DNA from 4 places in the Pseudoalteromonas sp. NZS127 genome. Region 1 is predicted to be linked to each of the others. Evidence: predicted binding sites of a transcription regulator. Region 1 holds the regulator's gene; each other region holds the start of a gene.

Region 1 (7,748 bases):
TTGCTGGCCTAGTTTGGAGCGCTGACAAGTTCGTTTATGGCGCCGCAGCACTGGCGAAAAACTTTGGTGTGCCTACTTTAATTGTAGGGTTAACCGTTGTTGCAATGGGTTCATCAGCGCCTGAAATGATGGTTTCGGCTTCTGCCGCTTTAGCCGGTAAAACCGATACTGCCATAGGCAATGCCGTTGGCTCAAACATAACCAATATTTTATTAGTACTGGGTATTACCGCTTTATTGCGCCCGTTGTCTGTTTCATCAAGCACCTTAAAACGTGAAATACCTTTGGTATTAATTATTTCGTTAGCTACTTGGTATATTTTTTCAGATAACTATTTTTCATACCCAGAAGCAATTGCCCTACTTATTGGTTTTGTTGTATTTATTTTTGGACTTATTATTATCTCCCTAAGAGCTAAAAATAATAACGATCCATTTGTAAACGAAGCCTGCGATGAAGTACCCGATAACGTTCCCACTAAAAAGGCAGTTTTTTGGCTCATTGTAGGCTTGATATTACTTCCTGTTAGTTCTCACTTTTTAGTTGGCTCAGCTGTCGATATTGCAAAATTCTTTGGCTTAAGTGACTTGGTAATTGGCTTAACTATTATTGCTATTGGCACCAGTTTACCAGAACTGGCAGCGTCTGTTGCAGGTGTGCTTAAAAATGAAGATGACCTAGCACTGGGTAATATTGTGGGCTCAAATATTTTTAATATTTTAGCCGTGTTACCACTTGCCGGTATTATCAATCCATCGATAATCGACCCTTCTATTGCTAATCGTGATGTACTGATTATGATTGCAGCAACCTTGGCACTTATTGTTATGTCATTGAACTTTAGAGGCGCTCAGCGTATCAATAGAGTAGAAGGTGGTTTACTGCTAAGCGCATTTTTGATTTACCAAGGTTACATCTTTAGTCAAATAGGGTAAGAGTTGTCTATGACCAAGCTAAGTTTTATCGAGCAAGGGCTACGTGTTCTTGATATCGAGCGCCAAGCACTTTTTGATATAAAACAATATGTAGATGATAATTTTCATCAGGCATGTCAGCTTATGTATGACTGCAGCGGCCGTATTATAATTATTGGTATGGGTAAGTCGGGGCATATTGGCCATAAAATTGCGGCAACTTTAGCAAGCACTGGTAGCCCTGCTTTTTTTGTGCACCCAGGCGAAGCCAGCCACGGCGATTTGGGCATGATCACTAAAAACGATGTCGTTATGCTTATTTCTAACTCAGGCGAAACCAGTGAAGTACTTAATATTATTCCAGTGTTAAAACGCCTTGGTGCAAAAATTATTTCCATGACAGGAAATACACAATCAACCATGGCCACACTTGCTAACGTGCATGTATGCATTAAAGTAGAAAAAGAAGCCTGCTCATTAGGCTTAGCACCAACAGCCAGTACCACGGCAACACTCGCTATGGGCGATGCAATGGCGGTAGCACTGTTAGAAGCACGCGGATTTACTGCCGATGACTTTGCACTATCGCATCCCGGTGGCAGTTTAGGGAAGCGATTACTGCTCACCTTAAAAGATGTTATGCACAGCGGTGTAAATACGCCTATTATAACTACTTCGCAAACTATTAAAGATGCGCTGATTGAAATGACAGCTAAAGGCTTAGGTATGACCGCCATAGTTGACGATAATCAGCAACTCGCTGGGTTATTTACCGATGGTGATTTACGCCGTATTTTAGAGCAACGCGTTGATATTCATACCACGTCAATAGATGCAGTAATGACTAAATCGTGTACCACGGCAACCCAAGATATGCTTGCTGCGCAAGCGCTTAATATTATGGAACATAAACGCATTAATGGCTTAATTATTATTAATGAGCATAATCAGCCTATTGGGGCACTCAATATGCAAGACCTACTTAAAGCAGGAGTATTATAAATGCAATTTGAAGAACTCTATCAAGCGCTAAGTGATGACGCTAAAGCGCGCGCAAAAAAAGTAAAACTACTTATATGCGATATTGATGGCGTATTTTCTGATGGCCGAATTTATCTTGGCAACCAAGATGAAGAGCTAAAAGCATTTAATACAAAAGATGGCTTTGGTATTAAAGCACTTATTAACAGCGGCTTTGAAGTAGCGGTTATTACCGGCAGGCACTCGCAAATAGTACAACAACGTATGACCAGCTTAACCGTGCAGCATATTTATCAAGGTCAAGAAAACAAGCTTATTGCCTACCAAGAACTTAAAAACAAGCTTAATTTGAGCGATGAGCAAATTGCTTATATTGGTGATGATGGCCCTGATATGCCTGTTATGGAGTTAGTTGGCTTTGCAGTAGCAGTAAATGACGCGCACCCACTAATTAAACGCTTAGCACATTACACTACGCAAATGCCGGGTGGTTTTGGTGCAGTAAGAGAGCTAACCGACTTACTTATGCTTGAAAACAATAAACCATTAACTAGCCAAGGCACCAGTTCATGAATATAGCGCGCATAGTCTTAAGCGTTTTATTCATCACCTGTATGGTTTGGCTTTGGTACCCTTATTTTACTCAGGTAAATACGGTTGCTAAAGCCGACTCAGAAGTAATAGCTAAACCCGATTACACCGCCATTGAGCTAAAACAAACAGCTTTTGACGAAAACGGTGAAATTAGCCATAAAGTAACTGCGGTTAAAACGGAGCTTTACGAGCAGCTAGGATTTACCTTATTCGAAAAACCTACTTTCATATTGTACGACGACAGACAAAAAACGTGGCGTATCAATGCTGATGAAGCAACACTTTACGATGAAAGACAATTAATTTTAGAGGGTAATGTAACTGCCCAAAACTTAATTGATGGCGCAATGATAGACAAAATTACCGCCGACAATATTCAAGTAGATATAATGCTACTCACTATGCGCAGCGAACAGCCCGTTATTATAACTGGACCGAATTTAAAGATCACCGGTAAAGGCCTTGAAGCCAATTTAACAACCGAGGTGATAAAACTAATTAACCATACGCGAACACTATATTATGACCAATAACCTTGCAAAAATACTTATTATTCCATCGCTTATACTTGTATTTAATAGTAATGCGGCAGAGCAAAGTACTTCCCCATTAGCTAATCAAATTTCTATTAGTGCTGACCGCCAAGAAGGCCAACTAAAAGAAAACGTTGGTATTTTTGAGAAAAACGTCGAGATAATTCACGGTAATCGTCGTATCACCGCCGATCGTTTAGAAGTACATAAGCGCGACGAACTTGGCGATAATAAACAACTATTAATTGCCACGGGCAGTCCTGCATATTTTGAAGAAAAGCAAGCAGATGGTACTGTCATGAGCGCCAGCGCTAACGAAGTACGTTACGATGTAGCGAAACGTTTTTTAACCCTAGTAGGAGATGCAAACATTTCTCAAGCTGGGCAAAAAATTACGGCTAAAAGCATCACCTACGATATAGAGCAACAGCTTATAAGTGCTGAAAAAGATGAAAACTCAACTGATCGGGTACACACTATTTTAGTGCCTATAGACGTAAAAAAAGAACAAAAACTCAATAAAGGTCAGCCATGAGTACATTAAAAGCAGAGCTATTAGCAAAAAGCTATAAAGGCCGTGAAGTTGTTAAAAATGTAGGACTTGAAGTAAAAGCTGGCAGCATTGTTGGTTTACTTGGCCCAAATGGCGCAGGTAAAACCACTACCTTTTACATGATTGTAGGCTTAGTTCCTAGCGACAAAGGTAAAATATTAATTGATGATAACGATATTACCTTACTTCCTATGCACAGCCGTGCTCGTTTAGGTATTGGTTATTTACCACAAGAGTCTTCTATTTTTAGAAAGCTCACTGTGTATCAAAATTTAATGGCTATTTTAGAAACGCGTAAGCAACTAAATAAACAAGCCAGGGAAGAAACCCTAAATAGTTTGTTGGACGAATTTAGCCTGCAACATATTCGCGACAGCTTAGGTATGGCACTATCTGGTGGTGAACGTCGCCGCGTAGAAATAGCACGTGCTTTAGCTGCAGATCCTAAATTTATATTGCTTGATGAGCCCTTTGCTGGCGTGGATCCTATTTCAGTACTCGATATTAAAAAAATTATAGAACACCTTAAAAATCGTGGTATTGGCGTACTAATTACCGACCACAATGTAAGGGAAACCCTTGATGTTTGTGAAAAAGCCTACATTGTTTCTCATGGGGAGCTAATTGCATCTGGTACTCCTGAATTTGTATTAAACGATAAAACAGTACGTGATGTTTATTTAGGCGAGCAGTTCAAACTGTAATATTTATGTTATTACTATAAGCATCTGCTAAGATTAATCATATCAATTTATAAGGATTGTTAGAGATAAATGAGGCAATCATTACAGCTGCGCATGGGCCAGCAACTTACAATGACTCCGCAACTGCAACAGGCTATTCGCTTATTGCAGCTTAGTACCTTGGATCTCCAGCAAGAAATACAAGAAGCACTTGATAGCAACCCATTACTTGAAGTTGATGAACAAGATTACACGGAAGAATCAGCAGGTAAAAACGAGCAAAAAGCAGATGACATTACTGTTAGCGCCTCTGCTGACGACACCCCAAGCGAGTATGAGCAAGATAGCGGTGAAGCACTAAATAAAGACACCATAAGCGACGACATGGCCATGGATGTATCATGGGATGAATATATGAGCGCAGCGCCTGCCTCTTCATCAGGGCCAATGCCTGAAGATGAATCTATTTATCAAGGTGCATCAACCGAAACCCTGCATGAATACTTAATGTGGCAATTACAGCTCACCCCTTTTAGCCCTACCGACGAAGCTATTGCCATAGCTATTGTTGAAGCCGTAGATGACTCTGGTATTTTAACCCTCAGTTGCGAAGACCTTTTAGCAAGCTTTAACCAAGAAACTGACGACGAACACGAAGTAGAACTAGATGAAATAGAAGCAGTGCTAAAGCGCATTCAATTATTTGATCCTGTTGGTATTGCAGCTCGCAGCTTGCAAGAATGCTTATGCATTCAATTAAATCAATTTGATAAAGACACCCCTTATATTAACGAAACAAAAATGGTGTTAACTGATCATATCGATTTACTCGCTGCTCGCGACTATCGTACGTTAATGAAAAAAACTAAGCTCAAAGAAGAAGAGCTTAAAGAAATAATGACACTTATTCATACGCTTAATCCTAAGCCTGCGGATACTATTGTCAGAGAAGAGTCTGAATACGTTATACCTGACGTGTCTGTTAAAAAAATAAAAGGCCGCTGGGTGGTAGAGCTAAACCCAGATAGCATGCCAAAAATACGTGTTAACAGCCAATATGCGGCTATGTCTCGTACAGTAAAATCCAGCGGTGACAGCCAATTTATTCGCTCGCACTTACAAGAAGCTAAATGGTTTATTAAAAGCCTAGAAAGTAGAAACGAAACACTCCTGAAAGTAACTAATTGTATTGTTAAGCAGCAACAAGCGTTTTTTGAACATGGCCCAGAAGCCATGAAACCTATGGTATTAAACGATGTTGCCGAAATAGTTGAAATGCACGAGTCGACTATTTCACGGGTCACTACGCAAAAATATATGCACACTCCACGTGGCATTTTTGAGCTTAAGTACTTTTTTTCAAGCCATGTAAGCACCGAAAATGGTGGCGAATGTTCATCAACTGCCATACGTGCCCTGATTAAAAAGTTGATAGCTGCAGAAAACTTAGCCAAACCATTGAGTGATAGCAAGATTGCAGATATATTGGCTGAGCAAGGAATTAAAGTAGCTAGACGGACAATTGCAAAATATCGCGAATCTCTGGCTATTCCCCCGTCGAATCAACGTAAAAGCTTGATTTAAGACGTACAACAAAGAGGAAAATGCTGATGCAACTAAACTTAACTGGTCGTCATGTAGACATTACAGACTCATTAAGAGACTATGTAAATAATAAATTTGCAAAGCTGCAAAGACACTCAGATCACATAACTAATGTGCATGTTATTCTCGATGTAGAAAAATTAAGTCAAAAAGCTGAAGCAACAATTTTTGTAAGTGGCGCTGAGCTATTTGCATCGACCGAACACCAAGATATGTACGCTGCCATTGACTCGTTGATTGACAAACTCGATCGTCAAGTAATTAAACACAAAGAGAAGTTTGCTCGACACTAACACTATGAAATTAAGCTCACTTATATGCCAGGACTGCAGCAAAGCTGTGGTCCTTTTTAATAGTAAAAAAAGAATTTTAGAATTCATCAGTGAACTCGCGCATAAAAAAATGCCGTATTTACCTCAGCAAGATATTCTCACTGCTTTATTGGCAAGAGAAAAGCTAGGTAGTACCGGTATTGGCCGAGGAATAGCAATTCCACATGGCCGTATGAGCGGGGCACAAGAGCCTCTTGCCTTAATTTTAATAAGCGAAACCGCTATTAATTTTGATGCAATTGATAATCGTCCAGTTGATATTTTTGTTGCGCTTATAGTGCCCGATGGCGATAACCAGCAGCACTTGAAAACACTAGCCACAATAGCTGATAAACTAAACGATAAAGAGTTTTGTAAGCAATTGCGTGCGGCAAAGTCTGATGAAGCGTTATACCAAGTTATTTTGGATCAATCCTAGTTACTAATAAAGGGGTGGTAAATGGAATTAATTATTATAAGTGGCCGATCAGGTTCTGGTAAGTCAGTTGCTTTACGTGTTGTAGAAGATTTAGGTTACTATTGTGTAGATAATATTCCGGTAAATTTGCTGCCTTCATTAGTGCGCAGTGTCTCTGATAACTACGATAAAATAGCCGTTAGTATAGACGTGCGTAACCTGCCTAAAGACCAGCAGCAGTTTAACGATATTCTTGAGTACTTACCCGACTTTGCTAAACCAACGTTATTTTATTTAGATAGCGACGATCAAACGTTAATCCGCCGTTATTCAGAAACACGTCGCTTGCACCCGCTTTCGATTGATTCGCTACCGCTAGATTTAGCAATAAAAAAGGAAAAAGAATTACTCGATGTACTCGTAACGCGGGCTGATCATGTCATTGATACAACCGATTTAAGTGTGCATCAACTTGCTGAATCTATGCGTGAAACCATACTCGGTAAAAAAGACAAACAGCTTATCATTACCTTTGAGTCGTTTGGCTTTAAGCATGGTATTCCCAAAGGTGCTGATTATGTTTTTGATGCGCGTTTTTTACCAAACCCACACTGGGAACCGGAGCTCAAGCCTTTAACTGGATTAGATCAACCAGTAAAAGATTATTTAGCTAGTCATAGTATTGTGCAAAAATTCACTTGGCAAATTCAAACCTTTGTACAAACGTGGTTACCACACCTAGAGCGTAATAATCGCAGTTATTTAACCATTGCTATTGGTTGTACTGGTGGTCAGCACCGCTCAGTTTATTTAGCGCAAACAATTGGTGAAAGCTTTGCTATGTCTCACCCTAATGTAAAAATTCGCCATCGCGAGCAAGAAAAATAATTCAATTTAAATAATCATCTGTTCAGCTTAAGTAGAGTATCTTATGCGCTTAGAAAATACATTTTTAATAAAAAACAAGCTAGGCCTGCATGCTAGAGCTGCTACCGTATTAGCACAATTAGCGGTACAATTTGACGCATCTATTACCTTATTTCAAGATGAAAAAGAAGCCGCTGGCGATAGCGTACTGGCTTTAATGTTACTAGAAAGCAGCCAAGGTAAAGAAGTAAAAGTAGTGTGCGAAGGACCCGATGCAGAGCATGCTTTA
Region 2 (7,748 bases), on a different contig from region 1:
GTTTCTGTTTACAAAGGTATTGAGCCACTCAGCGAGGTACTTAATATCGGCTTTTACGCCAAAAAACTGCTCTTTTTGCTCAGCTTTAGAGAGTAATTTACCGTCTTTATCTTCAACTACGCGAGAGTAGCCGGTGTTTACCGGATTTACATATACAATATCGGCAATGTCGAGCACTGAGTAAGGGTTGTCTTTAACCCCATATGGTTGAATAGGGTAGCCTTCATCATCAATTTTTAATACGCGAGGGCCAGTATAAGCAAGGTGCATCCAAACCGATGCCGAGCCAGGGCCGCCATTAAACGAAATAAGCAAAGGGCGCTTTGCTCTGTCATCTACCTTATCGCGGGTGTAGTAAGTATATTGCAAGGTTGCTATAGCATCGCCTTTGTCATCCCAAACAGGTTGCGTACCGGTTGCAACCGTATATGAAAAGCGCTGATTATTAATTTTTGCTTTGTGCTCAGTAACCACTTTGCTGTCGATATCAATACGACGCTGGTTATTATCGGCAAAGGAGGCACTACTAAGTGTTAAGGCAATGGCGGCAATAGGTAAAAAAATACTTTGGCTAAACTTCATGAATGACCCTTTTTTATTGTTAATGTTCTATTAAAAGAAATATTCAGTAAAAAAACAAAAGTATTGAGACTAGTTGCCGATAATAGTGGTTGAGTAAATAGAATGTGTAAAAACTTAGCTTTTAACGCTTTGTATCGCTCTTTATTTCGATCGTAATGAAAGTAATGTATATTCGCATCTATTTATAAATAGCAGCTTAAATAAGTGAGATTTACTTTAAAAAAATAGTGGCAAACCGACAGGGTGTGTAATTTGCTTTTTAATAAATTTAAAATCTCATTAAAGGCTTTAAATTTATGATGAACATATGGTTATAAAACAAGTAATCAAATTAGAAGTAAAGAGAAGCCCTATGCAAAGACTGTTGATAGTTGAAGATAGTAAAGTAGTACAACAAGTCCTTCGCCATATATCTGCACAGTATCTTGATGTTGCCATTGATTTTGCTTGGTCTTTATCTGAGTGTAAGGAGTTTGTAAGTAAGCACAGCTATACACTAGCCTTAGTTGATTTAACGCTCCCCGACGCACCAAATGGTGAGGTGGCCAAATATACCTTATTAAAAGGTATTCCTACTGTGGTGCTTACTTCTAAGATGGATGAGTACAAGCGCCTGCAAATGTTAGAATTAGGCGTAATTGATTATGTGATAAAAGATAACCGTGACTCATATAATTACGCTATAAAATTAGTTGCACAGCTGTTGCGTAACCAAGGCTGTAAAGCATTAATAGCCGACGACTCGGTTTTAAGTCGTACTTTAATGAAGCAAATGCTAGAAAAACAATTATTTGCAGTCAGTGAGGCGCACGATGGACGCCAAGCATTAGATATGCTCAAAAACGATGCTGAAATTAAATTACTCATGACAGACTATGCAATGCCAACAATGGATGGTTTTGAATTAGTTAAAGCGGTGAGAAACTTTAGAGGCCGTGATGACTTAGCAATTATTGGGTTATCAGGCGCGAGTAAGCATGGTTTATCGGCGCGATTTATTAAATATGGTGCTAATGATTTTTTAACTAAACCTTTTATGAATGAAGAGTTTCATTGTCGTGTATTGCAAACCATGGAGCAGTTATCGTTAATTGCAGACATTAAAGAAAGTGCTTTTCGAGATCATCTTACCGGGCTTTATAATCGTCGTTACTTTTATCAGTATGCTGAAAAACTACTCAAAAATAAAAATCAGAAAAATAGCTTAGTGTTACTCGATATAGATTTTTTTAAAGCAATAAACGATGAATTTGGGCATGACGGCGGCGATCAGGCACTTAAACAAGTGAGTAATTTAATCCGTACTTCATTTTCTAACAGTACAGTGGCACGTATTGGCGGTGAAGAGTTTGCAATTATATTAACGCAAGTAGAAGTTGAACAAGCCGAGAAGTGTTTAAATTTATTTATACAAAAGTTCGCAAGTTACGACTTTACTATCAGTGGTAAAACCTTATCAATAACAGCAAGTATAGGCCTAGCCGAATTTCAAAATACCAGTTTAACCGCTGCTATGCGTGTTGCCGATAGAGCTTTGTATCAAGCTAAGGAGCAAGGGCGCAATTGTGTGGTTTTAAATAGTACTTTGCAGCTAGCAGAGGTTACAGCTATACGTTGAGTTAAATACACACGCACCAATCAAGTATTATATATAAAAAAACGCACCTAATTGGTGCGTTTTTTTGTTTTAAATATAAAATATTTTTATAAGTTATTGTTTTTTATTGCCATATAAAAATGGCATAAAGCTTGGATTGTATTAACTAAGAAAAACAATAACGTGTCCTAAGGGGACTAAAATGAAAATGATTAGTGCAATCATCAAGCCATTTAAATTAGATGAAGTGCGTACAGCACTCGCTGATTTAGGCATAGAAGGGATGACAGTTGTTGATGTAAAAGGCTTTGGTCGACAGCGTGGTCATACCGAATTGTATCGTGGGGCTGAATACCAAGTTGATTTTATTCCTAAAATTAAACTCGAAATTGCCACTCGTACTGAAAACTGCCAACGCGTAGTTGACTCAATTACGCAAGTTGCAGGCACCGGCAAAATAGGTGACGGTAAGATTTTTGTGTACGACCTAGATCAAATTGTTCGTATTCGTACGGGCGAACTTGATGAAGATGCACTTTAAGGGGGATTTATGGAAAGTACACTGATAGAACTAAAGTTTTCGCTCGACACCTTTTATTTTTTAATTTGTGGCATATTAGTAATGTGGATGGCCGCAGGGTTTGCCATGCTAGAAGCGGGTTTAGTACGCTCAAAAAACACCACAGAAATATTAACTAAAAATATCGCCTTGTATTCAATTGCATGCACCATGTTTTTACTCGTTGGTTACAATATTATGTATGTAGGGAATACCGAGGGAGGCATCATTCCTTCATTTGGTGGCTTAATTGGTACACAAGCCGCTGATGCTGATCACTCTCTAGAATCTGATTTTTTCTTTCAAGTTGTTTTTGTTGCCACGGCTATGTCTATTGTCTCGGGTGCGGTGGCTGAGCGCATGAAGTTGTGGGCATTTTTGGTGTTTACCTTGGTGTTAACTGGGCTTATATATCCTATTGAGGGTTACTGGACTTGGGGCTCTGGATTTTTATCGTCAATGGGTTTTGTTGACTTTGCTGGCTCAGCAATAGTGCATGCAACCGGCGCATCAGCGGCATTAGCTGGCGTATTATTACTGGGTGCACGTAAAGGAAAATATGGTAAAAATGGCGAAATATACCCAATTCCGGGGTCAAACTTGCCTTTGGCAACGTTAGGTACGTTTATTTTATGGATGGGCTGGTTTGGTTTTAACGGCGGCTCGCAGCTACTTATATCAGATGCAGAAAACGCGACTGCTGTAGGAAAGATTTTATTAAACACCAATGCTGCTGCTGCAATGGGGGCTGTTTCAGCACTATTTGTTTGTAAAGCATTATGGGGTAAAGCCGATTTAACTATGGTATTAAATGGCGCGTTAGCTGGGCTGGTTGTGATTACCGCCGATCCGCTTTCACCTTCACCATTGATGGCGTGTTTATTAGGGTTATTAGGCGGCTCATTAGTGGTATTTAGTATTGTTATACTTGATAAGGCAAAAATAGACGACCCAGTTGGCGCTATTTCTGTGCATGGCGTATGTGGAGTACTTGGTATTATGCTAGTACCAGTGACAAACGCCGAGGCAAACTTGGTAACTCAGTTAATAGGCTTGTTGTGTATTATTGGTTTTGTGTTTATTTCTTCGCTGCTGGTGTGGGCAATCTTAAAGCATACTATGGGCATTAGGGTTACCGAAGAAGAAGAGCTAAACGGTATGGATCAACACGATTGTGGCATTGACGCCTACCCAGAATTTGTATCGGTTCGTAGTAATTAAATTTAAGTTATTGTGTGTTGTCCAAAGCGCTACTTAGGTAGCGCTTTTTTATTTCAGGGGAGGTTAACTTTAGTGCTGCTAAGATGGGTTGTTAATTTACCTTATAATGGTGAACTAGTAGGTGACTATGCTAAGCTCACGTCCGTAAAATAAACCTTGGAATAAATTACATTTAAATGGCTGATAACAAAAAAACACCGACAGGTAAAACCCCCACAAAGCGCAGCGCTAAACCCTCTAAAAGTACACCGCGTAACGGCGCTAAAAAAAGTACAAAAAACAAATCATCAGTTGCTCAGCGATCTTTACTCAATAAACTATGGTCTATTTTTTGGAAACTTAGTTTAGCGACATTTATTGCTATGGCGCTTTATTTTATTTACCTCGATGCAAAAATAACTCGTCAATTTGAAGGTAATAAATGGCAGCTTCCTGCGCAAGTTTATGCACGCTCGATGGCGTTTTACCCCGGGCAGTTCTTATCAAGCCAAGAGGTTATTTGGGAGTTAGAGCGGCTAAACTACTCAGCCGTTAATAGGTTAAGTCGTACAGGGCAATATGTTAAAACTGCCAACAGCATTAAAATATATCGTCGCGATTTTGAATTTTATGACGCGCTAGAACAGGCGCATATAATTGAACTGCGTTTTGCAGGGCAAAAAGTGGCTAGTATTAAAGACAAGTTTGGTCGGCGTTTAAACAACGCTAGGCTGGAGCCGGTGCAAATAGCGCGTATAGGTAACGACTCTAAACAAGACCGTGAATTTGTACCGCTGGATAAATTTCCGGCAATGCTAAAAGACACGCTTTTAGTGGTTGAAGATCGTAATTTTTATCAGCACCACGGCGTATCGGTATTTTCTATTTTACGTGCGTTGTATAGTAATATTCGTGCTGGGCGAACAGTTCAGGGCGGCAGTACGCTAACGCAACAACTGGCTAAAAATATTTACTTAACCCGAGAGCGCTCACTTACACGAAAAATAAACGAAGCGTTTATTGCGCTTATTTTAGATTACCGTTATTCAAAAGATCAAATACTTGAAGCGTATTTAAATGAAGTATATTTAGGGCAGTCTTATAACCAAGGTGTACATGGTATGGGCTTGGCTGCTGAATTTTACTTTTCTAAACCAGTAGATGAGCTAGAGTACGATCAAATAGCGCTGCTGGTGGCTATTGTAAAAGGGCCGTCTTATTACAACCCACGTCGTTACGAAGAGCGCACAATGGAACGTCGTGACTTAGTGCTGCGCTTAATGGTTGAAGACAAACTTTTGAGTACTAATGAATACCGCGCTGCATTAAAACGTCCTTTGAATATAGCGCCAATGAAAGCCAGTTTACAAAAATCGTACCCAGGTTATTTAGAACTAGTAAATCGTGAACTCAAGCAGTTATTGCCCGATCAAAATGTGTTAGATGCCGGTGTTCGTGTGTTTACCTATTTTGACTTACAAAAACAAACGGCAATGGAAGAGTCGATTCAGGCAAGTTTGCCTTATTTAGAAAAACGCCCTAATACTCGCGCGCTTGAAGCGGCGATGATCTCAGTTAACGTAGAAAAAGGTGGCGTATCGGCATTAGTTTCTGGGCGCGATGTGCGTTATTCAGGCTTTAACCGAGTACTTGATACCAAACGTAATATTGGCTCATTAGTTAAGCCTGCGGTGTATTTAAGCGCGCTGCAGTTACCACATTATAACCTAGCCACTTTACTTGACGACTCACCGGTGCAAGTTACCAATGAGCAAGGTAAAGTATGGCAACCTGAAAACTACGATCGTCAATTTCGCGGAGCGATCCCGTTATACAAAGCTTTTAGTCGCAGTATAAATATACCTGCGGTAAATCTTGGCCTTGATGTAGGGGTAGATAAAGTTGCAAATACACTAAGAGGGTTAGGCGCGCAGGGAAGAATTAACGAATACCCATCGTTGTTATTGGGGGCACTTGAAATGTCTAGTTTTGAGGTAGCACAATTGTACACAACCATTGCTGCCGATGGCGAATATAGAAAGTTAACCGCTATTTCTGCGTTAACCGACTCAATAGGCAAAGTATTGTATAAGCATGAGGTGAAATCTGAGCCGCGTTTTGCTAAAGATGCCATGTACATGACAAAATACGCAATGAAACGAGTGACTAAAGATGGCACCGCAAAACGGTTAAACTTACACTTTCCGTCGATTCAACTTGCGGGTAAAACGGGCACTAGTAACGATTTACGCGATAGCTGGTTTGCGGGGTTTGATCAAAACACAGTGACCGTTGCTTGGCTAGGCCGAGATGATAACAAAAGTACCGGCTTAACCGGTAGTGTAGGGGCTTTAGAGACCTATATTCGTTATTTAAAACCGCTAAATCCCGAAGCGATAGCCGATACTCGTCCACCTTCAATTCGCTGGGCGTTTATTAACGAGCTAACGGGTAAACAAGCGCCACCAGGGTGCGGCAAAGTTATTCAGCTACCACTAAGAGCCAGTGAATTTGAACCAAGGCCGCAGTGTATTCGTTAAGCTGTTTTGAATAACTACAAGACATAAAAAAAGCCCGTTAGGGCTTTTTTTATTGGCTGAATAAAACTGATGTTTTACAGCTTAGCAAACGCGCGCTCTGCGGCTGCAATGGTATCTTTTATTTCTTGCTCGTTGTGCGCTGCACATACAAAGCCTGCTTCAAAAGCAGAGGGGGCTAAGTAAACACCTTCTTCAAGCATCAGGTGGAAAAAACGTTTAAAACGCTCTAAATCACACTCAGTAGCTTGTTTGTAAGTTGTTACTTTTTCAGCATCAGTAAAGAAAAAACCATACATGCCACCGGCGTAATTAGTGGTTAATGCAATGCCTGCTTTTTTAGCACCGGCTTCAAAGCCTTCACAAATTGCTTTACTGGTTGCTTCTAGTTTTGCATGTAAGCCTGGCTCGCTTAATAACTCTAGCGATTTTAAACCTGCAGCCATGGCAATTGGGTTACCCGACAATGTACCCGCCTGATAAACTGGGCCAACCGGTGCAATATAATCCATAATTTCGGTTTTGCCGCCAAAAGCGCCAACTGGCATGCCGCCGCCAATTACTTTACCTAAACAGGTTAAGTCTGGTTTTATATTGTAGTAGGCTTGTGCGCCGCCAAGTGCAACTCGAAACCCGGTCATTACTTCGTCAAAAATAAGTACCGATTTGTATTCGTCACAAACGTCGCGCAAACCTTCTAAAAATCCCGGAACCGGTGGAATACAGTTCATGTTACCAGCAACAGGCTCAACAATAATGCATGCAATTTCGTCGGCATATTTAGCAAAAATAGCTTTCACTTCATCTAAATTATTAAACGATACAGTAAGCGTATGTTTTGCAAAATCTTCAGGAATGCCCGGTGAATTAGGCACGCCCATAGTCAATGCGCCAGAGCCTGCTTTAACTAATAATGAGTCGGCATGGCCGTGGTAACAGCCTTCAAACTTAAGTATTTTATCGCGGCCAGTAAAACCACGCGCTAAGCGAATAGCGCTCATGGTGGCTTCTGTGCCTGAGCTAACCATACGTACTTTTTCGATTGATGGTACTAGCTCTTTTACTTTTTCAGCCATTAAAATTTCGGCTTCGGTAGGCGCGCCATAACTTAGGCCGTTTTCTACCGCGTCGTGTACTGCTTGTTTAATTGCAGGGTGGTTATGGCCCATGATCATAGGGCCCCAAGAGCCAACATAATCGATATAGCGATTACCATCGGCGTCAAATGTAAACGCACCCTCAGCTTTAGTGATAAATAGCGGTGTGCCGCCTA
Region 3 (7,748 bases), on a different contig from region 1:
ATAATGGGCTGGCACTGTTGGACTAATTATTTGAGCAGTATAGCTGCTGATAACCAACAGAGTTTTAAGCCATTTATAGGTTAACTTTTATTTAGCTGTTACGTTGCTGTACAGATTCAATGTACTAAAGTTTAATATGCAATGCTAACCTAAAGCCTAGGAGAGAACAATTGAGTTGGGAATATTTAGGTTATATAGCATCTGCTTTACTGGTTGCATCGTTAACAATGACCGACGTGGTAAAGCTGCGTTGGTATAATTTATTTGGGTGTATCGCCTTTACTATTTATGGCTTAGCTATTGGTGCAGTACCCGTTGCCTTTACTAACGGCTTACTCGCGTTTGTAAACGCGTATCATATTATTAAATTATACCGTAATAAACAGCCAGAGCCTAAAAAGGATTAGCCTAAGCTAATCCTTTTTGGTTTTTATAAGATTGCGTCAAGCGCTATGCCGTCAACGCGGCGAGTGGGATATAACGACTCAACCACAAAACTAGGCACAAATCCTTTAGCCGAAGACACCACTACCTTTGACTTAGCGCCAATAATACGTGCGTTTACAATAACACCGCGATTGGTGTAAGTAAGTGTGCCAGTTAAAGTGTATTCAATATGCGGGTAGCCTTTAATTTCTCGACCATTACGACTAAATGAAAAGTCGCCATTTGGGGTTACATGTACAGTACCTGTGTGTTTGTAATCTACAACAGATAATCCAAACTCTTGTAGTTCAGTAATAAAGCTCTCAGCTAAATGGTTTCCAAAAATATTAGTTGTTTGTAGGTTATCATCTAAATTTACAAAAGAAGTAATGGCAATAGGGGTATTACTATTTATGTAATTCATATTTTCAATTAGCTTCATGGCTAATTGTTCGGTGTAATTACTAAGTAATTTACTGCTATTTATTGGGCGGTAATTTTTTTCTGGAAACTGCCAGTTACTCACGCGAGGCGAGTCATTTTGAACGTGCCTTTTGTTATGAGAATAGTCATTATGAGGAGCGTGACCATTGTAAACAGGGTGACTAGAACAAGCTGAAAGTGAAAGGGTAAAAAGTGCCGATAAAGTAAGAGATATTTTTTTAGATAACATGTTTTCTTCCTGAAACATAAGGGGATTTTTAAATACCCCACTTTATCGACACACTTTTTGATTACTTTAATTAAATTTTATCATTAATTTGTTATTTTCAGTTTGTATTCAGTTTATTGCGCAGTCACAGCCTCTTTTTCGTAACGAAGTTTGCCTGCAATCCATGTTTGTAATACGTTTATTTTATATAGTTCATCAACCGGGGCTTTAAAATAATCTTTATCTATTAAAATAAAGTCGGCCCACTTTCCTTGCTCTAAACTACCCACTTTAAACTCTTGATGCGCTGCATAAGCGCCGCCTAGGGTAAAAGCACGCAGTGCGTCTTCACGGCTTAATACTTCGCTAGCACGCCAGCCCTGGGTTGGTTGTTGGTTGTGATCCATACGAGTAATTGTTGCATACAAGCCATCAAAAGGATTTGCCAATTCTATTGGGTAGTCAGATCCTGCTGCAATCACTGACCCTTGTTTTAAAAAGGTTTGCCATGCATAAGCACCCGCTAATTGCTTTTCGCTTAAGCGTTGCTCTGCCATGTGCATATCAGAGGTGGCATGCACTGGTTGCATTGAAGGAATAATTTTTAATGTTTTAAAGCGCTTAATATCATCAAGCGTTACTATTTGTGCATGCTCCATACGGTTACGTAGTAAAATTCCGCCGGTTGCTTTAAATACATTTTTATAAGCATCTAATACAACGTGGTTAGCTTTGTCGCCAATTGCATGGGTGTTGGCACTAAAACCGCTTTTAAAACTAAGCGTAAATAACTCTTCTAGTTTTTGCTGGGTTTCGAGCATTAAGCCATGGTGGTTTTTTCTATCGGCATAATCCTCAATTAGCGCCGCGCCACGCGAACCTAATGCGCCATCAGCATAAACCTTAACGCTGCGAATAGACATAAAGTCGTTGGCATCTTGGTATCGACCTGCTTTTAACATGGTTTTTAAATCGTGACTCGCGCCACTGAGCATTGCCACAATACGCAGTGGTAAATTGCCTAGTTCACCGCGTTCTTTGTATAATTCCCAAGTGGTTTTATCTATACCCGCATCATGGGTTGAGGTAATCCCTAAACTTAATAAATGATTACCGGCAGCATCTAAAGAGTCACTAAGAGTTTGTTTTGATGGTTTTGGCATAAATTGTTTAATTAACGATTCTGCTTTATCTACAAATATACCAGTAGGATTGCCAAATTCGTCTTTAATAATTTCGCCGCCTTCTGGCGATTGGGTGTTTGCAGTAATGCCCGCAAGCTCTAGGGCTTTGCTATTTACCCAAATAGCGTGGCCATCAATTCTCGATAGTACAATAGGGCGATCGCTCACTACTTTGTCTAAATCGGCAGCGGTAGGAAACTGCTTTTTTTGCCACAGCTCTTGATTCCAGCCACGGCCAATAATCCAACCTTGTTTGTTATTTGCAAATACCTTGAGTTTATTAGTAACTTCATCAATAGAAAGCGCACCGCGTAAATCTAATTGTGACAGGTTATTACCTAAACCAATAATGTGACCGTGTGCGTCAATTAAACCCGGTAATAGCGTATTGCCATGAGCGTCAATAAGCTTGGCATCAGGAAAGCTATTTTTTAGCGTATCGCCGCCAAGTTTAACTACTTTACCGTTTTTTATAACTAAAGTAGAAAACTGCTGCACTTCACCTTTGTACAAAGGTGTGTAGCCGTTGGCGTTGTAAATAACTTTAGTTTGCGCAACCGCAAGGCTTGAGCCTGCGCAAAGGCAAGCGAGTAGCAAAGGTTTGATTATTTTTTTGAGTGGCATAGTGAGCTTATTTTTATTGTTAATGGCTTTAACATAACAAACTCACTTTTATAATACCAACCACTTGAGGTGGTTGGATTGTTATTTGTGCAGAGTAAGCCAGTTAATTTATTGGTAAATTAATTACTGACTTGCATAAAGTGTAAATTCGCTTAAAGAGAGGTGGCCGTCTTTGTCTTTATCGTAACTTGCAAAACGAGACCATAGGGCAGGGTCACTGGCTGTTTCTGCTCGGCTTAATAAGCCGTTTTGGTTACGATCAAATTTTTCAAATTGCTTGGCAATGTTATTGCTGCTGGCAAAGCTTGGTGTGCTACAAACACTAAGCGCAACGAGCGCTATATAGCTTATATTTTTCATAAATTACTCAGTAGAGGTTATTCGTAAGATAATTTTTAAATTCAACCAATGAAATTTTATTATCTTGGTTTTTATCCCATTTGCTAAAGTTGTTTAGTAAGTGCGGTTGAGCCTCAAGCTCATGGTGAATTAAATAGCCGCTTTGATCTGTATCAAGGTGATCAAAACGTTGCTTTACATCAAGTGCTAATGAATTAAAGCTTAGTAATAATAAGCAACTAACTAAACAAGCGCGTATCTTCATGGTGCTCCTTCGCAAAGCTCATTTTAATGTCATTCGTAATAAAATAAAGTACTTGCCATAATTTAACGCCCAACATTAAATCCATTTACACACTCCCTCAGGGGTTATAGCAAATACTTTTAGTTAATTTTACAAGACCAAACTTGAATTTAAACTTAAGGCTTAAACGCCTCAAACTCTTTTTTAGAGATCATTTCATCGTTATTTACATCTAAATCAGAAAACTGTTTCATTACTTCTTTATCTTTTTTGGCTTCGGTAATAGATATTTTTCCATCCATATTTTTATCTAAAAAAGCAAAACGAGCATTAAACGATGAAGCCAGGGCAGTAGCACTAATAACTAAAAACAGTAACGAAAATGCGGCTATAAGCTGTTTCATAAAAAACTCCTTTGGTTACTAGGTTAGTTACTTAATAAACTGTTTAAACTCATCTAGCGACAGCTGACCATTTTGATCAGTATCTATTTGTGAAAAGTTTTCATGAAGTACGGCGTCCTCACCTGCTTCAGCTTCGCTGAGAGTACCGTTACTGTCTTTATCAAGTTCATTAAAAGTAGCTTGTACATCCATTGCCAGCGCGTTAGCGCTCAAAAAGCCTAGCGCAACGATTGGCATAATAATTAAAAAGCGATTACTCATGGTCATTTCCTTATAAGATAAACTTAGATTAACTATTACAAAAACGATGCCAATTATTTTTATCTTTTAAATTCAGTTGCTTATGGTTTTTGGTGTTATAGGTTAAGCAAGTTTTACAGGTATCTGTGTGTTTTTTGCAACGAAATTTGGCTTATAAATAAAGAAGCAATATAAATCAAAGAGTTGAGTTGTTGCTGTTTGGCAACAGGCGGCTTTACAGTACGAATAACAGATATGTAAATTGATTCAGCTAGTGTATAACTTAAACGCTTAATAATAGGCTGTTTAAAGTTACTAAAGGATGGATGCAATGCCAGCAGTGATGGCTGAAAAATACAAAGCAATACTTAATTGGCGCCCTAATTTAATTAGCCAGTTTGTAATGAGTATGCTGCTGTCGTTATTACCCTTATCGTTAGTGGTTATTGTATTTTTAAATGCGCTTAATAAGCAGTTAGCTGTAACTCAGCAAATTGTTAGTAATAACTACCAAGTAACTAAATCGTTTAATATTTTAAAACAAGAACTCAATAGTTTAGAGCGCGCTACTCGGCAAAATTGGGTACTAAAAAGTGAGTCACTCGATACGCTCATAGTTGATAAGTGGCAAGCATCGCTACAAAGTATTGAAGATCTTACACGTATAGCGCCCAGTAAAAGTCACACCGCACAATGGCAGCGTTTAACGAATACTCTGCAACTAGCACACACTCAACTTGTTGAACAAAAACAACAGCAGGTAGCCTTGTTTTTACCTATTAGCGATTTACTCGCCGAACTTACCTTATGGTTACGCGATAAAAGCGAAACCCAAATTACTAATAATCAAAAAGAAATAGCGCAGTTGCAAACTTCATTTATTAACTGGCTGGTGGCGCTAATTCCGCTAACACTCTTAGTAGGAGGCGGTTTTTTGTGGCGTATAAGTGGCCGTTTAAAAAGCCTGACTAAAATTATTGGTAAATTAGGGCAAGGTGACTGGCAACAAAAAATAGCCGTGCAAGGCTCAGCAGAGCTAGTTGAATTAGGTAATAAATTACAATGGGTGCAAGCTCAGTTACATATACTTGAGCAGCAAAAAGACACCTTTTTACGCCACGTTACCCACGAACTTAAAACACCTCTAGCCTCAATGGTCGAGGGCACCGACTTGCTCAGCGATGAAATAGTTGGCCCTATAACTAAAGAGCAACGCGCTGTACTTGAGCTTATTAGCCAGTCTATGGTGCGCCTTCGTACTATGATTGACAGCCTACTTAGTTATAACGCGATTCGTACTAGTAAAGACAGCGTAAGTGAGGTTGAGTTTAATCATTTAATTAATAAAATTAATAGTCATTTTGAGCACCGCCTAACAGCCCGAGAGCAAATCCTTATTTGGCATAACAACTTACCTAATAAGGCGCTTGCGTTACCTGGGGAGTTAATTGAAATGATTTTAGTGCAATTAATTTCTAATGGCTTAAAGTTTTCACAACACGGGCAGGCAGTATCTATAGCGTTAACCTTTGAGCACAGTAAGCTAAAAATGGCGATAAGCGACGAGGGATGCGGAATTAAAGAGCACGAAAAAGCACATGTTTTTAGCGCATTTTATCAAGGTAAGCATAGCAAAAATGTTACGCTACAAGGCAGTGGCTTAGGCTTAACTATTGTTAAAGAGTCAGTAGAGCAATTAAACGGACAATTATTAATAGAGCAAAATGAACCCCAAGGTTGTCGATTTTTAATTACGCTTCCCATAATAACAAATCAAGGAGTTAACTAGTATGACCTCGCGTTTAATGGCTATTTTATGTGTGTGTGGCAGTGCCATCATTTTATCGGGGTGCAAAACTAATAACCCCCAACAGCAAGTGGTTGATAGCCCAGTGGCGCAAACTCAAACTAAAGTAACGAGCGATAAAAACAGCCAGCCAAGCCCAAAGCCTCGGCCTAAAAGCGATCCTATGTATCCCCCTGCGGAGCAAGTAATAGCCTGGCATGCTAATAAATGTGGTGGTTTTAAGTTAACCCCAGATAACAAAGATTTTGTTGGCGAAAAAGAACTAAAAAACTTTTTTCAATTTATGTGTTTAAACACTAGTAGCGATCCTAATACGGTAATGAGTAAGTTACTTAAACTTGACCAAGCTTACTATTGGCCAGACGATATAAAACAGTATTTATGGCTACAAAAACAACAAGTAACACTACAAATAAATGCTAAAAAAGAGCAGCAAGCACTTAATAATAAAATGCAACAAACGCTCTCGTCATTAGCAACCATAGAGCAGCAACTGTTATTACGCGAAGAAACTAAGGAGCAGTAGTTATGCCAGCAATAAAACCGCAAGGTGCAAAAGTATTATTAGTGGATGACGATGCCAGCTTATTAAAATTGCTCGCTATTCGTATCGAATCAAAAGGCTACGAGGTTACCACCTGCGAGAGCGGCCTAACTGCGTTACAAATATTAAAAAGCCAAGTGTTCGATGCCGTAGTAACCGACCTGCGCATGGACGAAATGGATGGCATGGCACTGCACCGCCAATTGCAAAGCCGCTATCCGGCATTGCCCGTTATTATGATGACAGCGCATGGCTCTATTCCTGATGCGGTAGAGGCTACCAAACAAGGCATTTTTGCATTTATTACCAAACCAATAGATAAAGACGAGTTATTCGACAGCTTAGCAAAAGCGATAGAAATACACGGCGTAAATGCCGATGAAATAATACCCACTAGCAATATAGTTACCCGTAGCGGCGCTATGCTACATTTGCTAGAGCAAGTTAAACTGCTAGGGCCAACGCAAGTTAACGTATTAATATCGGGAGCCAGTGGTACGGGTAAAGAGTTATTAGCTCAAGCTATTCATCAGCATAGCCATGTAAGTAAAGGCCCATTTGTAGCGATAAACTGCGGCGCAGTACCGGGTGAACTGCTAGAGTCAGAATTATTTGGTCATAAAAAAGGCTCGTTTACCGGCGCCATAAAAGATCACCAAGGACTGTTTCAACAAGCTGAGGGAGGCACCTTATTTTTAGATGAAATAGGTGATATGCCGCTAAATTTACAAGTTAAGTTACTGCGCGTATTGCAAGAAAAAACCATACGTCCAGTCGGCTTTCAAGAAGAAATAGCCATAGATGTTCGCATTGTATCGGCAACTCATAAAAACCTCCCCGAAGCGATTATAAATCAGCAGTTTAGGGAGGATTTATACTACCGCTTAAACGTGGTTAATTTAAAACTCCCTCCTTTGTGCGAGCGTCGCGAAGATATAAGTCTACTTGCACAATACTTTAGCGCCAGTATTGCAAAGCGAATGAAGCAAAGCGAAAAACACTTTGCCAACGACGCCATGCACGCACTCGTGCGTTACGACTGGCCAGGTAATATTCGCCAACTTCAAAACGTGGTAGAGCAAGTTGTAGCACTTACCCCAAGCGAAGTTATTTCAGAGCATTTAGTGCTAAGTGCATTAAATAGCAACGAAAAAAATGTAGAGCCATTGTCGCTAAACGACGCTAAAAAAGAATTTGAACGCGACTACGTAATAAACACCCTTAAAATGGCTGGTGGAAATGTCGCCGAAGGCGCAAAACTAGCTAAACGTAACCGTTCAGATT
Region 4 (7,748 bases), on a different contig from region 1:
TATGGCGCAGCCAGATTTAGATCCTAATATAGCAATTAGTCAAATGTTAGAGAGTATCTCTATGGCAAGCGTGGTGCTATTTTTATTAGCGTTGTCGGTTTATTTAACTGCATTCGCTTACGCGGTTCCATTAGTTTACTTTAATAAAGAACAGCGCATTTTTAGCGCTCTTAAAAACTCCTTTATGGTGTTTTATTATAATATTTTACCGCTAAGCGTTTATGCTATTATTTGCGGGTTATTTATTGTGCTTTCGATGTTTTTATCGTTCTTACCCTTGTTGGTTTTAATGCCTATTTGCTACATTAGCTTTTTTGTATCTTATCAAGCTATTTTTATGCCGGTTGTACCACCAAGTGACGATAGCAATATTACGCCATTAAGTAGTGAATCTAGTGGGCGTTTTGACGCTTAATGGATGATAAGTTAAAGCAGAAATTAAAAAACTATGTACTTTGGTTGTTATCAAGGCAAGAATATTCACGCCGAGAATTAACGTTCAAATTACAAAAAAAAGAAGCCACAGATGAGTTTATCGAAACCTTGCTTGATTGGTGCGAAAAGCACAATTTTGTAAACGAGCAACGTTACTGTGAAGGCTTTGTTAGAAAACACATATTTAAATGCCATGGCTTAAGGCGCATTCAAAGCGAAGCTATGGGCAAAGGGATTGACCGTTCATTACTTGAAAAAGTAATTGAAGAGCTTGAAGTAGATTGGTTTGAGCTGGCGCAGGATGCGTACAATAAAAAATATTCAAATACACCGGCAGACCTCGAGTACAAAGACAAGGCCAAGCGCGTGCGCTACCTAATGTATAGAGGCTTTAGCTACGATGAAATCGATTTTGCAATGCAAGCACAGTAAATACGGGTGAGACCTTCACATGCAGCACATGACTACCGCACAAATTAGACAACAGTTTTTAGACTTTTTTGCCAGCAAACAACATCAAGTTGTTCCTTCAAGCTCGCTTATACCGGGTAACGATGCCACTTTGTTATTTAACAATGCCGGTATGGTGCAATTTAAAGATGTATTTTTAGGCGCAGAAAGCCGCCCTTATACGCGTGCGACTAGCTCGCAGCGCTGTGTACGTGCTGGCGGTAAACATAACGATTTAGAAAACGTTGGTTATACTGCGCGTCACCATACATTTTTTGAAATGTTAGGTAACTTTAGTTTTGGTGATTACTTCAAGCAAGACGCGATTAAATTTGCGTGGAAGTTTTTAACAGAGGAAGTAAAGCTACCTAAAGAAAAACTGTTAGTTACTATTTACCATGACGATGAAGAAGCGTTTAACTACTGGTCTAACGATATAGGCTTACCTGCAGATCGCATTATTAGAATTGCCACTGCAGATAACTTTTGGTCAATGGGTGATACCGGTCCGTGTGGCCCGTGTTCTGAAATATTTTACGACCATGGCGAGCATATTTGGGGCGGTCCTCCTGGATCACCTGAGGAAGATGGCGATCGCTTTATCGAAATTTGGAACCTAGTATTTATGCAGTACAATCGTCAAAACGATGGAACAATGCTGCCACTACCTAAGCAATCGGTTGATACAGGTATGGGACTTGAGCGTATTGCTGCTATTTTACAAGGCGTGCATTCAAACTATGAAATTGACTTATTTAAAGGCTTAATTGCCGCTGCTGCAAGTGTTACTAACGCACAAGACATGGACGACAAATCACTACGCGTAGTGGCGGATCATATTCGTTCGTGTGCATTTTTAATCTCTGACGGGGTTATGCCATCTAACGAAGGCCGTGGTTATGTACTACGTCGTATTATTCGCCGTGCTGTTCGCCATGGTAATAAGTTAGGTGCACAAGGTGCCTTTTTCTATAAATTAGTAGCTGCACTTATTGAGCAAATGGGCCAAGCGTACCCAGAGCTTGCAAAGCAGCAAGAAATTATTGAAAAAGTATTACGCATTGAAGAAGAGCAGTTTGGTAAAACGCTAGAGCGTGGTTTAGCTATTTTAGAAGAAAGCTTAAGCGACCTTAAAGGTGATGTAATTCCTGGCGACTTAGTATTTAAACTTTACGATACTTATGGCTTTCCTGCGGATTTAACTGCAGATGTGGCGCGTGAGCGTCAAATGACGATTGATAATAAAGGCTTTGAAGAGTGCATGGCGGTGCAGCGTAAAACAGCGCAGCAGGCCGGTAAATTTGGTGCCGATTATAACGATCAATTAAAGTCAGACAAACAAACAACTTACAAAGGCTACACCACCACTAGCCATAGTGCGACTGTGGTTGAAGTGTTTGCTGGCAGTGAGTCGGTTTCATTACTAGAAGATGGCCAAAAAGGCATTGTAATACTAGACCGTACGCCATTTTATGCAGAGTCGGGCGGCCAAGTTGGTGATACAGGTGTAATTAGCGTTGCTGGTGGCGAGTTTACAGTAACTAACACGACTAAATTAGGTAATGCATTTGCACACCACGGTATAGTACAAGGCCGTATTGGTCTTAACGATAAAGTAGAAGCAACAATTGATGACGCACGCCGCGAACGCATCAAGAAAAACCATACTGCGACGCATATATTACACGAAACACTACGCCAATTATTAGGCGAACATGTAGGTCAAAAAGGCTCGCTAGTTCAAGCAGAGCGTTTGCGTTTTGACTTTTCACATTTTGAAGCTGTTACCAAAGAAGAATTACGCGAAATTGAACGTGTAGTAAACGATGAAATTCGTTGTAACTTTGCGTTAAGTACCGAGCTTATGGCAATAGATGACGCTAAAGCAAAAGGTGCAATGGCGTTATTTGGCGAAAAATACGATGACGAAGTACGTGTAGTTACTATTGGGGACTACTCTATTGAGCTTTGTGGTGGTACACATGTTGAACGCGCAGGTGATATTGGTTTATTCAAAATAGTATCTGAAAGCGGTATTGCTGCGGGTGTTCGTCGTATTGAAGCGGTAACCGGCGCTGACGCGATTGCCTACGTGAGTGAGCAAGAGCAAAAGCTAAATGATGTAGCTGCTGTAGTTAAAGCCGACAGCGCGTCAGTACTTGAAAAAGTAACTGCGCTGCTTGATAAATCAAAACAGCTAGAAAAACAAATTGCGCAACTTAACGATAAGCTAGCAAGTGCTGCGGGTGCATCATTACTTGATTCAGTAGTAGAAATTAACGGTATTAAGCTATTAATAGCCAACGTTAAGGGCACTGAGTCAAAAGCGCTACGTGGTATGGTTGACGACCTTAAAAACAAAATTGGCTCGGGTGTTATTGCACTAGGTGTTGCAAGCGATGATAAAGTGAGCTTAATTGCAGGTGTAACTAAAGATTTAACCGGTAGAGTTAAAGCTGGTGAGCTAGTTAACCATATGGCCAGCCAAGTAGGTGGTAAAGGTGGCGGCCGCCCAGATATGGCACAAGCAGGTGGCTCTGAGCCAGAAAACCTAACTGCAGCATTAGACAGTGTAACAGCTTGGTTTACTGAGAAAACACAAGCTTAAGTGGCACTTATAGTTCAAAAATTCGGTGGCACTTCGGTTGGCTCAATAGAGCGAATTGAAGCGGTTGCCGACCTCGTTGTTAAAACTAAACAACAAGGCCATCAAGTGGTTGTGGTGCTCTCGGCTATGTCGGGAGAAACCAACCGCTTAATTAATCTCGCCAAACAAATAGATACTCGGCCAAGTAGCCGTGAACTTGACGTATTACTTAGCACCGGCGAGCAGGTTTCGGTGGCTTTATTAGCTATGGCTATTATTAAGCGCGGTCATTCTGCTGTGAGTTTATTAGCCGATCAGGTTAATATTTTAACCGATAATATGTTTGGTAAAGCCCGTATTACAGATGTAGCAGCAACGCGTTTAAAACATGAGCTTGAGCATAACCGTATTGCAATTATTACGGGTTTTCAGGGCCGTGACATTGAAGGAAATGTAACTACATTAGGGCGTGGCGGTACCGATACTTCGGCGGTTGAAATTGCCGGAGCAATAAAAGCTGACGAATGTCAGATCTATACCGACGTTAACGGCGTATATACTACAGACCCTCGTGTTGAACCTAATGCACGACGAATGAGCCAAGTCACCTTTGCTGAAATGCTAGAGTTAGCGAGTTTAGGGGCCAAAGTATTGCATATTCGTTCAGTTGAAGCAGCAGGAAAACACAATGTGCCACTTAGGGTGCTATCAAGTTTTTACCCTGATGCTGGTACATTGATTAGTTTTGAGGAGAGCGATATGCCTGGCAATGTCGTTTCGGGTATTGCGTTTAATCGTGATGAATGTTTGATAAATGTAGAGGGTGTACTGAGTGGTACACAATATCTTGCAAAGATTTTGAAACTTTTTGCAGATAACGGCATCGAAATAGATATGATTAATCAAGTTAATCATAATGTTGACAAAGTAGACTATGCTTTTACTGTACACACAAATGATTATTTACACGCATTAGACGTTTTAACAGAGCAGCAAGCTCAGTTAACAGCACAAAATATTTTTGGGTTAACAACAGTAGCTAAAGTATCTGCTGTTGGTATGGGTATGAAGTCACATTCGGGTGTTGCTAGTTTATTTTTTGATGCATTAGCTGCAGAAAATATTAACGTTATTTTAGTGTCTACATCAGAAATTAAAATATCGGTTTTAATAGATGAAAAATACCTAGAGTTGGCTGTTCGTGCATTACATAAGATATTTTTAACAGAAAATGAATAGATTGATAGGTTTTACTTACTTTTTAGTCTGATTTTCATTAAAATGTTTTAGCGGAATCTTATAATTTTATTGGAACAAGGGAGCAAAAGAATGCTAATACTAACTCGTAGAGTAGGTGAAACCCTAATGATCGGTGACGAAGTAACCGTTACTGTTCTAGGTGTAAAAGGGAATCAAGTTCGAATCGGTGTTAACGCACCAAAAGACGTTTCAGTGCATCGTGAAGAAATTTACATGCGTATTCAAGCTGAAAAGTCTAACCCTGAACCTGGCAATGCTTAATCAGCAATGTACATAACTTAGTTACATACTGAGTTATTGCCAAAAGCCACTCACTGAGTGGCTTTTTTGTGTATAAAATTAAGTATTTCGGCAGTTAATATATGCTTGGATATATACTGCATGCCTTTTTTATTTTTTAATAGTATGCCGCGCTCTGTGGTGATAACTTCGTTAATATCTGACCACAGAAGTTGGGTGTTTTTATAAAAGTTACTTGATTTAATCCCTTCTTCGTCAAAGGTAAGGGTGACCTCAGATCCCGAGGCTTTGCTTAGCATTTGTCTAGTAACCCACCAAGGTCGGCGATAATAAAAGGCAATACATTCAAGTACCGCAACCATGATCAGAAAAGATCCTAGGTAATGATCGTCTAAACCATAAATCCCAAATAATCCGAGAGCTATTAATAGTGCCAATAAAAAGTATTTTGGTTGCGCGCGCTTGCTATGTGCAACTGATTCGTCAAAGCACTCATAAAAATAAGGCTTATCAAGCGTGTAGGTTGTTGTAAGTGTCATATAGGAGTTCTTAAAACATAATTATATGCATTTTAACAAGCTAACCAGTAAATGCGCAGTTATATAATAAATAACTGCATAATAGATAAACATTTTGGCGTTTATTATTTATCAGATCCAATCTTAAGTTTAGGTGTTATTTTATTACACGCATAAAAAACGGCTCATTTTAGAGCCGTTTTTTTAATAAATTAGAAGAATTAACAGTTTGTTTCTTCTGCATTTACACCTTCTTTTACTTCTTCACATGCATCTTCAACTTTGTTTTGCACGTCAGTTACTGCTTCGTCAATACGTTCACCAGCATCTTCTGCATGGTTATCTTCACAACCCATAATAAATAAACTTGCGAATAGGCCAATTAGTGCTGCTCTTAAAGTTGTCGAATTCATAATGTAATTCCTTGTAAATTTTGATTTAAATGATTTTTAATTAGTTTTAAAGCTTTAGTTTGTTACCTAGGGCTTTTTGCCACGTAGGGCACCCGATACTAAAGATATAACTAAAAGTATTAAAAATATAAAAAATATAATTTTTGCAATACCCGCTGCGGCGCCTGCTATACCACCAAAACCTAACACTGCAGCAATTAAAGCAATTACTAAAAAAGTGATTGTCCAGCGTAACATTGTATTCTCCTTGGTTTATCAAATTTGCTCAACAGATATAATGCGAGTTACGTGCCATTGTTTTTTTGCCTTTAAATCAATGGTTTGTTTTTATTTTTTTTTGTTTCGGCGCGCACTCAATGGTAAGTTTTACGCTTTGCTGTGTAATTTATTCATACTGATATAAGTGACTATGGATGTTAGTTTTTTATAAGAGAAGCTAACGCATATTGACCTTTGTGAGCTGAGTTAAGGGACTATTTAATAGCAGCGCTTGATTTGCGAGCCTAGTGGCCTTAATAACAACTACGTTATTTTGCTGCTTGTATTTGTGTAGTGATAAGTAAAGTTTAGTAGCGCTTGTGAACTTTACTAATGGGTATTATTTACTGTTATGTAAGTAATAAAAATAACGGCGGCTATTTAAAAGGTTGAATAATTAGCAAACACGCTTGGTAAGACCAATTGCCAGTGGTGAAATTACTTTATGCTAATGTGGTTGTTAGCACTTTACTTTGAGTGCTTTATTAACGGGTTTTAGGCCTCCTATATAACTTTTATTTATATTCACTATTTTTATTGTCTATGTAATAGCGCGTATCTAGTCCTTTTTGTAGTGTTAAGTTAATTAATAGCATGTTAGTTTTGTTTAAATTGGTTTTACCAATTTACAGGCTATAGACAAAACACTGTTTTTTGTTATTATTCAGTGAATAATTATTTACGTAAAACGATTTTTTATTTTGATTTCGGTATGATTTTTATAGGAGAGGAAAATGGATATCGCTGCTTTACTTACAACAGCAAGCAACTTAATGCTAACCGGTATGGTGGGGGTGTTTGTGTTTCTGTCATTATTAATTACCTGCGTTACGGTTATGTCTAAGCTGGTATCTCGCTTTACAGAGCCTGAGCTTGCAACACCTGCCAGAACACCGTCTTTTAAATCACAAGGTGTGCCTAATGAGCACATCGCCGCAATTAGTGCTGCCATTGCTCAGTACAAAACAAACAATAATTAAAGGAGCACTTAAATGGCTAAATTAAAATTAACAGAACTGGTACTACGTGATGCGCATCAATCATTGTTAGCAACTCGTATGCGCCTTGACGATATGCTACCAATTGCAAAAAAGCTTGATGATGCAGGTTATTGGTCTATTGAGTCGTGGGGTGGAGCTACGTTTGATTCGTGTATTCGTTATTTAGGTGAAGATCCTTGGGAGCGTATTCGCGCACTAAAAAAAGCGATGCCAAATACTAAACAGCAAATGCTATTACGCGGTCAAAATTTATTAGGTTACCGCCATTATGCTGACGATGTAGTAGAAAAATTTGTAGAGCGTGCCCATAAAAATGGCGTTGATGTATTTCGTATATTTGATGCAATGAACGATGTACGTAATCTTGAAACGGCAATTAAAGCGGCTATAAAAGTAGGCGCACATGCCCAAGGGACTATTTCTTATACAGTAAGCCCTGTTCATACGCTTGATATGTGGTTAACGCTAGCTAAGCAGTTGGAAGATTTAGGCTGTCATTCAATTTGTATTAAAGATATGGCGGGTTTATTAAAGCCGTACGATGCTGAAAAACTAATTAAAGCACTAAAAGAAACTGTATCTATTC

What was found. Region 1 encodes sigma-54, which starts transcription at its own class of promoters, with help from an activator protein. Its sites were predicted from a motif close to GTTGGCACGNNNNTNGNNT; they were not measured.
Region 2: a site for sigma-54 is predicted at 2,319-2,337, ahead of I6E78_RS13160 (P-II family nitrogen regulator). Genes of this name have one in related genera too.
Region 3: a site for sigma-54 is predicted at 4,170-4,188, ahead of I6E78_RS07190 (EF-hand domain-containing protein). Genes of this name have one in related genera too.
Region 4: a site for sigma-54 is predicted at 6,181-6,199, ahead of I6E78_RS15335 (DUF1328 family protein). Genes of this name have one in related genera too.

What each region holds. Positions count from the first base shown of each region.
Region 1 covers NZ_JADYWN010000001.1:139,679-147,426, forward strand. The annotation lists gene I6E78_RS00675 (calcium/sodium antiporter) at 1-935, shown strand, start outside; gene I6E78_RS00680 (KpsF/GutQ family sugar-phosphate isomerase) at 945-1,916, shown strand; gene kdsC (3-deoxy-manno-octulosonate-8-phosphatase KdsC) at 1,917-2,468, shown strand; gene lptC (LPS export ABC transporter periplasmic protein LptC) at 2,465-3,022, shown strand; gene lptA (lipopolysaccharide transport periplasmic protein LptA) at 3,012-3,557, shown strand; gene lptB (LPS export ABC transporter ATP-binding protein) at 3,554-4,279, shown strand; gene I6E78_RS00705 (RNA polymerase factor sigma-54) at 4,349-5,842, shown strand; gene hpf (ribosome hibernation promoting factor) at 5,869-6,156, shown strand; gene ptsN (PTS IIA-like nitrogen regulatory protein PtsN) at 6,161-6,613, shown strand; gene rapZ (RNase adapter RapZ) at 6,635-7,480, shown strand; gene I6E78_RS00725 (HPr family phosphocarrier protein) at 7,524-7,748, shown strand, end outside.
Region 2 covers NZ_JADYWN010000014.1:80,180-87,927, forward strand. The annotation lists gene I6E78_RS13150 (S10 family peptidase) at 1-582, opposite strand, end outside; gene I6E78_RS13155 (GGDEF domain-containing response regulator) at 935-2,200, shown strand; gene I6E78_RS13160 (P-II family nitrogen regulator) at 2,382-2,720, shown strand; gene I6E78_RS13165 (ammonium transporter) at 2,730-3,959, shown strand; gene mrcB (penicillin-binding protein 1B) at 4,136-6,478, shown strand; gene hemL (glutamate-1-semialdehyde 2,1-aminomutase) at 6,553-7,748, opposite strand, start outside.
Region 3 covers NZ_JADYWN010000005.1:148,637-156,384, reverse strand. The annotation lists gene I6E78_RS07220 (YgjV family protein) at 171-407, shown strand; gene I6E78_RS07215 (FlgO family outer membrane protein) at 431-1,099, opposite strand; gene I6E78_RS07210 (amidohydrolase) at 1,213-2,886, opposite strand; gene I6E78_RS07205 (EF-hand domain-containing protein) at 3,010-3,246, opposite strand; gene I6E78_RS07200 (hypothetical protein) at 3,254-3,490, opposite strand; gene I6E78_RS07195 (hypothetical protein) at 3,646-3,873, opposite strand; gene I6E78_RS07190 (EF-hand domain-containing protein) at 3,901-4,134, opposite strand; gene I6E78_RS07185 (HAMP domain-containing sensor histidine kinase) at 4,445-5,902, shown strand; gene I6E78_RS07180 (hypothetical protein) at 5,904-6,446, shown strand; gene I6E78_RS07175 (sigma 54-interacting transcriptional regulator) at 6,449-7,748, shown strand, end outside.
Region 4 covers NZ_JADYWN010000020.1:21,219-28,966, reverse strand. The annotation lists gene I6E78_RS15370 (BPSS1780 family membrane protein) at 1-415, shown strand, start outside; gene I6E78_RS15365 (regulatory protein RecX) at 415-867, shown strand; gene alaS (alanine--tRNA ligase) at 887-3,493, shown strand; gene I6E78_RS15355 (aspartate kinase) at 3,494-4,711, shown strand; gene csrA (carbon storage regulator CsrA) at 4,802-4,993, shown strand; gene I6E78_RS15345 (YcxB family protein) at 5,044-5,511, opposite strand; gene I6E78_RS15340 (hypothetical protein) at 5,712-5,903, opposite strand; gene I6E78_RS15335 (DUF1328 family protein) at 5,970-6,140, opposite strand; gene I6E78_RS15330 (OadG family protein) at 6,896-7,141, shown strand; gene oadA (sodium-extruding oxaloacetate decarboxylase subunit alpha) at 7,154-7,748, shown strand, end outside.